Regions from separate parts of the Trinickia sp. NRRL B-1857 genome, predicted to be linked through region 3. Evidence: riboswitches for the same ligand, from Rfam matches in the RefSeq annotation. Region 3 holds a riboswitch; each other region holds the start of a gene.
What was found. A riboswitch is a leader RNA that binds a small molecule or an ion and turns the genes downstream of it on or off. The one in region 3 is predicted to bind cobalamin.

Region 1: it holds a riboswitch for cobalamin, as region 3 does, so the genes downstream of both, cobW (cobalamin biosynthesis protein CobW) here and AB1286_RS07270 (TonB-dependent receptor plug domain-containing protein) in region 3, are expected to answer to the same signal.
Region 2: it holds a riboswitch for cobalamin, as region 3 does, so the genes downstream of both, AB1286_RS25720 (HoxN/HupN/NixA family nickel/cobalt transporter) here and AB1286_RS07270 (TonB-dependent receptor plug domain-containing protein) in region 3, are expected to answer to the same signal.

Annotation. Positions count from the first base shown of each region.
Region 1 is NZ_JBFLUK010000011.1:1,108,432-1,111,703, reverse strand. It holds gene cobN (cobaltochelatase subunit CobN) at 1-961, opposite strand, end outside; gene cobW (cobalamin biosynthesis protein CobW) at 989-2,056, opposite strand; cobalamin riboswitch at 2,126-2,392, opposite strand; gene cobA (uroporphyrinogen-III C-methyltransferase) at 2,604-3,272, shown strand, end outside.
Region 2 is NZ_JBFLUK010000011.1:1,088,278-1,091,549, reverse strand. It holds gene AB1286_RS25725 (cobyric acid synthase) at 1-929, shown strand, start outside; cobalamin riboswitch at 984-1,180, shown strand; gene AB1286_RS25720 (HoxN/HupN/NixA family nickel/cobalt transporter) at 1,268-2,323, shown strand; gene AB1286_RS25715 (alpha-hydroxy-acid oxidizing protein) at 2,379-3,272, shown strand, end outside.
Region 3 is NZ_JBFLUK010000001.1:1,656,315-1,659,586, reverse strand. It holds gene AB1286_RS07290 (EVE domain-containing protein) at 1-156, opposite strand, end outside; RNA gene ssrS (6S RNA) at 253-434, opposite strand; gene AB1286_RS07280 (cell division protein ZapA) at 471-785, opposite strand; gene AB1286_RS07275 (ATPase) at 782-1,132, opposite strand; cobalamin riboswitch at 1,319-1,557, shown strand; gene AB1286_RS07270 (TonB-dependent receptor plug domain-containing protein) at 1,625-3,272, shown strand, end outside.

The DNA.
Region 1 (3,272 bases), on a different contig from region 3:
GCAAGGCGATATGCATCGCGATATCGCGCGAATTGAGGCCCTGGTTGTCCTTGACCCAATCGTCGCGATTGCCGCCGCTCAGAATGACTTGGAAAACCGGCGCGTCGATGCCGAACACGGGCCATTTGCCGTCTTCAGGCGTCGACGCGGCGAACGCCGTCGTATTGAGGACGAGCCCTACCTCGTGCTCGCGGCACAGCTCCGTCACAAGCGCATGACTGACCGCATCCTTGAGCGAGGTAATCGCGATCGGCAGTGGATTGAGGCCCCGCGCCTCGAGCGCCTCGATCAACGCATCGAATACGGCCGTGTTCGATGCCTGAAGATGCGCGCGGTAAAAGAGGATCGCGACGACAGGTGCATGGAGCTGCCAACGCGCTTGCCAATCCGACATCGCCGGCCGATCGTGACGAGGATGGTAAAGCGCCGCGTTCGGGACGCACACCGGCAGCGGGGGCTCCTCGCCCCAACCCAACGCATGCCATGCAATCGCACGCAAAAACGCCTCGGCGTTGGCGGGCCCACCCTCGCGCAAGTAACGCCATAAGCGCGTACAAAATTCCGGGCTGGCCGTGCTCTGCGCGATGAGATTCGGATCTTCCTGCAAATCGCCCGAGAACATGACGAGCGTCTGCCCCTTAGCCCGCGCCAGTTGAACCACCCGTTCGATCCCGTACGGCCAATAGGCTTCGCCGCCCAAATGATCGATGACGACGACGCGTGCATGCTGGAGCACGTCGTCGACATAAAAGTCGACGGACGCCGGTTGACGCAGATACGTGACGTTCGTCAGCCTCAGGCTCGGGAAGCCATGGCCCAACCGCTCGACCACGCCGGCCAGCAGCGAGAGCGTCGTATCGGCCGAGCTGAGCACGACGATATCGCCGGGACGCTGATCGATACGAACGACACCCGCGGTGTCATCGACGAAACCACCGGGGACCGTCCGAAGCAAATGCATGCAAGGCTCGCTGACGAGGCAACCGGATTACGCGGCCGCGCCCGACGCCGCGAGCGCGGCGTCGAAGTCGCGTTGCAGCCGCGCCGCATCCAAGTCTTCGCCGATCAGCACGAACTTGCTCGCGCGCGTTTCGTCGTCGCGCCAACGCCGATCGAAATAGCTGTCGAAACGCTCGCCCACGCCTTGGATGACAAGCCGCATGGCCGCCCCCGGCAAGGCGGCGAAGCCCTTTGCGCGATAGATCGTATGATTGGCGACCAGATGCCTGAGCGCGGCGATCGCGTGCTCGCGCGTGCCCGGCGCACCCGAAACGACGACCGAATCGAAATCGTCGTGATGATGATCGGGATCGTCGGCCGAGCCGTGATGATCGGGGCGTGCGTCGATCGTCGTCTCCGAAGCCGCATTCAAGCCGAGCAAGACCGACAGGTCGAGCCGCCCGTTGCTCGCCGGTACGATCTTGACGTGCGGGGGAATGTCTTCGCGAATGAGCTTGGAAACGGCTGCTTGAGCCGTCTCGTCCAGCAAGTCGGTCTTGTTCAGCACGACAAGGTCGGCCGCGCTCAGTTGATCCTCGAACAGCTCATGCAGCGGCGATTCATGGTCGAGATTGGGGTCGCTTCTGCGCTGCGCATCCACCGCGCTCGGATCGTCGGCAAATTGGCCGCTCGCGGCCGCCGGTCCATCGACGACGGTGACGACCGCATCCACCGTGAAGCTGTTGCGGATCGACGGCCAGTTGAACGCTTGCACGAGCGGCTTCGGCAGCGCGAGCCCCGACGTTTCGATCAAAACGTGATCGATCGTTGCCCGCCGCTCGACCAAGGCCTCCATCACCGGGAAAAACTCCTCCTGAACGGTACAGCACAAACACCCGTTCGCCAGTTCGTACAGCTGACCTTCGCGCGCTTGCCCCGTTTCGTCGCACCCGATGCCGCAACCTTTAAGGATTTCGCCGTCGATGCCGAGTTCGCCGAATTCGTTCACGATCACGGCAACGCGCAAGCCTTTTGCCTGAGCGAGGATATGTCGCAGCAGCGTGGTTTTACCGCTGCCGAGAAAGCCCGTGATAACGGTCACGGGGATTTTGCGCATGGATGTCGACATGATGGACAAAGGTGACAAAGCACTGATTCTCCCGACGGCGCGCCGCCTTCCCGCAGCATGCTGTCGTCTTCTCCGGCCGGTATCCGGGCTGACGAACGTACCGCTTCACCTTCCCGCGCACGCTAGCGCGCAGTGGTTTAGCACATGCATGACGATGCATGTGTCGAAGCCGGCCGTGTATCGCGCGAGCGCGACACATTCGCTTACCGTTGCGGGGGCAGCACAGGCAGGTTGGCCGCGACTTGCATCGTGCCGAACCGCTGTTTCCCGTTTAACTGCGCATGTTCGAACGCATGCGCGAGCACCAGATTAGTCGCGAGTGTAGGTATGTGGGACGGACCCGTCAAGGAAACGCAGCTTGCGAACGTGGCGCGCTAAAGGCCTGTGGTATCTTCGTTTCCCCTTGTCTTCCCGCTTTCTCGAACATGCAGCCTCGCCTCGGCGCCCCGTGCGCCGTCTCCCCGTGGCACCCGCAATACGGCGCCGCTCGACGCCTACGTGTGCCAGCCGCCCGATCTCTCGACGGGAGGCGGCGATGAGCCGGGCATGGCTGATCGGAGCGGGCCCGGGCGACGCCGAATTGATGACCGTGAAAGCCATGCGCACGCTCGCATCGGCCGATGTCGTCCTCGTGGACGACCTGGTCAACCCGGAGATCCTCGAGTTGGCGCGTGCCGACGCGCATATCGTTCACGTCGGCAAACGCGGCGGAAGCCCGTCGACGCCGCAACACGAGATCATCGCCACGATGCTCGCGCATCTGCGGGCCGGCCGTAGCGTGGCGCGCCTGAAAGGCGGCGATCCGTTCGTGTTCGGGCGGGGCGGAGAGGAGTTGGAGGCATTGCGCGCCGCCGGCGTGAAAGTCGAGGTCATCAGCGGCGTGACGGCCGGCATCGCCGCGCCGGCGACGCTCGGCATCCCCATCACGCACCGGGGAATGGCGCAGGGCGCCATCTTCGTCACGGGCCACGGCGCCGACGACAAGGAGCCCGACTGGCGGGCATTGGCGGCCACCGGCTTGACGCTGGTCGTCTACATGGGCATTCGGCGCGTGGACGACATCGCCGATGCGCTGCTTCAGGCAGGCCTGCCGGGAGACACGCCTTGCGTCGCGATCGAATCGGCCACGCTGCCCAAGCAGCGCGAAGTCTTGACCACTTTGGACAGGCTGCCGGCCGGCGTGAGCCAAGCCGGGCTGGGATCG
Region 2 (3,272 bases), on a different contig from region 3:
GCTTGTCCGACGACGAGCGCGCGCTGGTGAGGGGCGTCATCATCAATAAGTTTCGAGGCGACGTATCGTTGCTGCAACCGGGCATCGATTGGATCGAGGCGCAAACGGGCAAGCCCGTCCTCGGCGTGGTGCCGTTCGTGCCCAATCTATGGCTCGATGCCGAAGATGCGCTGCCGAAACAGCGCAGTTCGGCCCCCGCGCCCGCCGATGCGCTGCGAGTCGTCGTACCGGTATTGCCGCGCATCAGCAACCATACCGATTTCGATCCGCTGCGCGCCCATCCGCAAGTCGATCTGCGTTTCGTGCGAATGGGCGATCCGATTCCCCCGGCCGACCTCGTGGTGTTGCCCGGCAGCAAGAGCGTCCAGCGCGATCTTCATTCGCTGCGCCAAAGCGGCTGGGAACCGTATTTGCGTAAACATTTGCGCTACGGCGGAAAACTGATCGGGATTTGCGGCGGTTTGCAGATGCTCGGCCGCGAATTGCGCGATCCGCTTGCGATCGAGAGCGAGGCCGGCACGACAGAAGGCCTCGCGCTGCTCGATTTCAACACGACGCTTGCGCAGCATAAGCAACTCGTCAACACGGCGGGCACGCTCTCCCTGGGGCAGTCGGTACCGGTACGCGGCTATGAAATTCATATGGGCGTGAGCGAGGGGCCAGCCCTATCGCGCCCAGCGCTTCATCTGCAAGACGGCGCCGGCGCACGAGCCGACGGTGCGATCTCGGAGGACGGACAGATTTTGGCGACGTACTTGCACGGCTTGTTCGATTCACCCGATGCATGCGAGGCGCTGCTGCGCTGGGCGGGAAAGGACGATGTCTTGCGGGTCGATCACGATGCGCGCCGGCTCGCGTCGATCGAAACGCTGGCCGATACCGTGGCCCGGCACGTGCGCCTTGATGGACTCTGGGAGCGCCCAGTCTGAGTTCAACGGAACGGACCTTTTTTGCACGGCCTTGACAGCACGGGACTTCCGTCCGTACGCTCTTACCCCGATGGTTCCCCTCACCGGGATCAAAAGGGAACGCAGTGAGGACGCATCGCGCGTCGAGTCTGCGGCTGCCCCCGCAACTGTAAGCGGCGAGTCCATGCCAACGAAGACCACTGGGAAACCGGGAAGGTCGGCATGGGCGGCGACCCGCGAGCCAGGAGACCTGCCATCGTCCGAGGTCCAAGCAGCCGCGACGGGCGGGGTGTCCCGATGCGCAAGCGCCGTTGGTCGTGGGCGCCCGTTGCAAGGACAGCCAGACCTCAGGATCCTCTATGTCCATTGTTTTGCAAACGACCGCCGCTCGCGGCGGGCTGCGCCGGCGGGTCGTCGCGACTTACTGCCTCCTTGCACTGTTTAACGTCGGTGCATGGATATGGGCGTTCATCGCTTTTCATGCGCACCCTTTGTTGCTGTCGACGGGATTGCTTGCGTACGGCTTCGGCCTGCGCCACGCCGTCGATGCCGACCATATCGCCGCCATCGACAACGTCACGCGTAAGTTGATGCAAGACGGGCAACGGCCCGTCTCGATCGGACTGTACTTCGCGCTCGGACACTCGGCGGTCGTTCTCCTCGTGGCGGCGGGCGTGGCGGTGGCCGCCGCGGCATTGGAGCAGCGCGCTCAGGCGTGGCGAGATGTGGGCGGGATGGTCTCCACGGGGGTATCGGCGCTGTTCCTGTTCTTGATCGCCGCGATGAACATCGTCATTTTGCGCGGCGTTTGGAATGCGTTCGATCGCGTACGCCGCGGCCAACCGTATAGCGATGACGATCTCGATCTGCTGCTTAATAGTCGTGGCCTGCTGGCACGGCTATTCCGCCCGATGTTCCGTCTCGTGTCGCGACCGGCCTGGATGTTTCCGCTCGGCTTCTTATTCGGCCTCGGGTTCGATACGGCAACTGAAATCAGTTTGCTCAGTCTATCGGCCAGCCAGGCATCGCAAGGCGTCTCGCTCGGGGTCGTGCTCGTGTTTCCGGTCCTGTTCGCCGCAGGCATGTCGCTCGTCGACACGACCGATGGGGTATTGATGCTAGGCGCCTACGAATGGGCGTTCGTACGGCCGATCCGTAAGCTCTATTACAACCTCACGATCACGCTCGTATCGGTCGTCGTGGCCTTGCTGATCGGCAGCATCGAAACACTCGGATTGCTTTCCGGTCGCCTCAAGCTGCAAGGCGCGTTCTGGGAGGTGGTCGGGATGCTCAACGAGAACTTCAACAACTTGGGGTTCGTCATCATCGGGGTCTTTATCCTCGCTTGGCTGACCTCGATACTCGTCTATCGCGTCAAGGGATACGACAGACTGGCAGTCTGGGACGGGAAGTGACGCACATCGATTAACTCGCCGGCGCCGACGAGGCGCCGGCCAACCTCTTGAGGCCATGCGATTCCCGATCAACGTCGACGCGTTCCGCACCCTCGCCCGCCGCCGTCTTCCGCGCCGCATCTTCGATTACGTCGACGGGGGCGCCGAGGACGAACGAGGCTTGCGCCGCAATCGCGCCGCCTTCGAGCGCCTCGCATTCCTGCCACAGCGGCTCGTGGACGTGAGCCGGCGCAATCAGTCGACAACCCTGCTCGGGCAGACGATCGCAGCCCCGCTGTTGATCGGGCCGACCGGTATGAACGGACTGGTTTGGCCCAACGGCGACATTGCGCTCGCGCGGGCCGCCCGGCGCGCCGGTATTCCGTTCGTCATGTCCACCGCATCGAACGTGTCGCTCGAACGGTTGGCCGGGGAAGCAGGCGGCGAACTCTGGTATCAACTCTACGTCCTGCATCGCGATCTGGCCGATAGCCTCGTGGATCGTGCCGCAAGCGCCGGTTATCGCACGCTCGTCGCCACGGTCGACGTGACATTGAACGGCAAACGGGAACGCGACCTACGCAACGGCTTTGCGCTGCCTTTACGCTTCACGCCGCAAGCGTGTCTCGATGCGCTGGCGCATCCGCGCTGGACCTATGCGCTGCTGCGCAGCGGCGGCGTACCTACGCTTGCCAACATCGAGTCGAGCAACGGTGCCGGCATCGAAGCGCGTGCCGCGCTACTGAGTCGACAGATGGATGCGAGCTTTGCTTGGGAAGATCTCAGCCGATTGCGCGATCGATGGCCGCATCGCTTGATCGTCAAGGGGATCTTGCGTCCGGACGATGCGTTACGGTGCATCGAACTGGGCGCGGACGGCGTGATCGTCTCCAATCATGGCGCGCGCCAACTCGACGATGCAGTCGCTCCCCTCGACGTCCTGCCGGAGATCAAAGCCGCCTGCGCTTCG
Region 3 (3,272 bases):
AAAGAGCACGCCGTCGCCGATTCCCATCATGTCGCGCATGAAGTTGCGTGCTTGATAGTTGCGTACGCCGGTCCACGGCAGCGTTCGCTTCGGCGCCGCGTAAAGGTCGTCGATGCTTGCTTCGTCCGGTTCGGACTTCATGAGCCAGTAGCGCATAGGCGAATCGAGTCAGTGGAGCGAATCGAAAAGGTGGCGCCAGCCGAGCGTGGGCCCCAAATGAAAACGGCATCGGGAGTACCGATGCCGTTGAATAAAATCCCCGCCTTGGCCGCTAGGCCGGCATCCTGAACCTAAGGTTCAGAATTGGTCGCAGTTAGCAGCACTTCGGGTACATCAGACAGAGTGACGCGCACACCCGTGCTACAAATTTCCGCAACCGTGCACATGGCATTGGTTCAAGGAATCTATGACCTTGGCGAACCAGGCAGGGAAGCCGTAAAACTTGTTCTTAATTGCAGAACCGCCGCCCGTTACAGCGCTTCGTGTTGATCGAGCACCGCACCGAGTTTTTCGTTCATTTGATGCATTGTACGCCGGATTTCTTCCGCGGGAAACGCTTCTCCATGACGCACGCTTTGTTGCAGTTTCAAGAGCTCCGATGCAAGCGAGAGCGCAGCCATGACGGCGATGCGATCGGTGCCGCGCACGTTGCTCGCATTGCGGATCTTCGTCATTTCCGCATCGACGCGCGCCACGGCCTCGAGCAGCGCCGCTTCCGTTTCGGGCGAGCAGGCGAGGCGGTAGCTTTGTCCGAGTATCGTCGCTTCGATTTGTTTGGTCGTCATGCGTCTTCTCCTTGCTGCACGGCGCCGGGTTTCACCTGCTCTTGCTGCGAAGCGAGCAGATCGAGCTGGCTGTCGGAATCGTACGGGCCTTTTCCTCGCGGCAGTTTTTCAAGGATCGCATTGAGGCGCACCTGTGCATCGTCGATTTTCGCGACGAGCGCATCGCGCTCCGCTTGCAGCGCATTACGCGCTTCACGCAACTGCGCGAGTTCGGCCTGCGCCGCTTCGTTTTCCAGACGCAACTGCGTGAGTTGTTCCTCGAGCGCGTGGCGTGCCTGCTGCTGGCGCTCGTTGATCGCGATCAGCCGGCCAATATTCTGTGAGAGGGATTCGAGTTCGTTGAGCATCTGCTGCGTCCTCTAAAGACCACGCATTTTAGCGCTAAATAGCCGCAGTTCCGATCGTTCTCTCGTATCCAGACGTAACCGTCGTGCGTTTTCTTTTCGATATGGCCGTTTTGCACGGGATTTGCAGGGGTTTTTACTCGATCGCGCTGCGGCTTTTCGATTCTTGACGCTCTCGCGACCCACTCCTACACTGGCGGCACTTTGGTGCTCGCGCGCTTGGCGACCTTGCGCGCGGTTAAACGGGAAACAGGGAGCGAAGTCCGCCCGGACGAGCCAACCTGTGCTGCCCCCCGCCAACGGTAAGCGACTTGCGCAATCGGCGAATAGCCGCCGCGCACCCGATCCACTGCCACTGCGCGACCTGCGCGGGAAGGCGGATTCGGTTCGTCGCCAGCCCGGATACCGGCCAAAGGGGGAGCGCGATACAAGCGCTCGATCACAGCGCGGTCTGCGGGGAGCAGCTGCGTGACGGTCCCACAGGAAAACCACACGATGTCCACGCTTATCGTCCGTGCGGCGCTCATTGCGTTCGCGGCCGCGCCGTTCGTTGCGCTCGCGCAAAGCGCGCCCGACCGCGCCCATTGCGATCGCTCGCCCGATTCCTCAAGCCCCTGCGCGACTGCCCCGGCCGGCGAACCAGCCACCGGCGGCCCGCCTGAGTCCGCCGCGGCGACTATACGCAGCGGCGCACTCGAGCCGATCGTCGTCACGGCGCAGCGAGGGCCCCAACCTATTTCCGAAGCCATTGCGCAGACCACGCGTTTCTCGCCGCAAGACATCGCCGATTCCAGCGCGACCGATCTCCCCGGTTTGCTCGCACAGGCGCCCGGCGTGCAGGTCGTTCGCAACGGGCCGCCCGGCTCGAACGTGACGATGTTTCTTCGCGGCGGCTCGGGGGCTCAGTCGCTTGTGCTCATCGACGGTATGCGCGTCGACTCGGTGAGTCTCGGCCAAAGCCAGCTCGGGCAAATTCCATTGTCCGAGGTGGATCACGTCGAGGTCGTGGGCGGCGACGTATCGGCGCTCTATGGCTCCGGGGCGATGGGCGGCGTCGTGCAAGTGTTCACGAAGCAAGGCGGCAATCATCCGCCGCGCTTCGATTTTTCGCTCGGCTACGGCAGTTATCACACGCAGACGCAGCAAGCCGGCGTGAACGGCGCGCTCGATAAGGACGGCAAGACGACGTTCAATCTACATGTCGCGCGTTCGAAGGACGACGGTTTTTCCGCGATCGACCCGGCGCTCGCGCCGAATGCAAACCCCGGCGCCGACGGATATTTGAACGAGAGCGTTTCCGCATCGCTGCGTCATACGTTCGAGTATGGTTGGGATGCCGGTGTGCGCTATTTCCAATCGAACGGCAAGGACTCGTTCGACAATGCCTACGGCATGCCGACCGACGTCAATATCCTTTTCAGCACGGTTCGCGTGGCCTCGGTGTTCACCGACGGCAAGCTGACCGATTGGTGGACGACGCACTTGAGCGCGGGCCTCGGCGACGATCGCACGGTGGCCAAGACGAACGGTATCTACAACAACCGCTTCGATACCGACAATCGTCAATTCACATGGCAGAACGATTTCAAGCTCGCTAAGCAACAAACGCTGCGAGCCGGGTACGAGCGGCTCGATCAGAGCCTCGACTCGGATATGGTCGCCGCGCCCGATCGCCACGTGAATTCGGTGTTTGCCGGTTATACGGCCCGTTTCGGCGCCAATCAAATACAGGCGAACGCGCGGCGCGATCAGTATTCGGATTTCGGCGGTGCGAACACGTACTATCTGGGATACGGGTTCGACTTCGCGGACCATTGGAAGGCGACCGCGAGCTACTCGAGCGCGTTTCGCGCGCCGAGCTTCGACGATCTGTATTTCCCCGGCAGCGGCAATCTGTCGATTCGCCCCGAGCGCAGCCACTCGCTCGAGGCCGCGCTGCAATATGCATCCGATACGCTCGGCGTCGTCAGGCTAACGGCGTTTCAAACGCATTACACCGATTTGATCAAGTACGTGCCGACGCAAGGCGGACTGTTCTATCTGGCCGAAAACGTCGGGCGGGCGAAGGTCCAAGGGCTCGAGGGCGCGTGGAGCGCGCGCATCGGCAAGACCGGTGTGCGGGCGGCGTTGACGGTGCAAAACC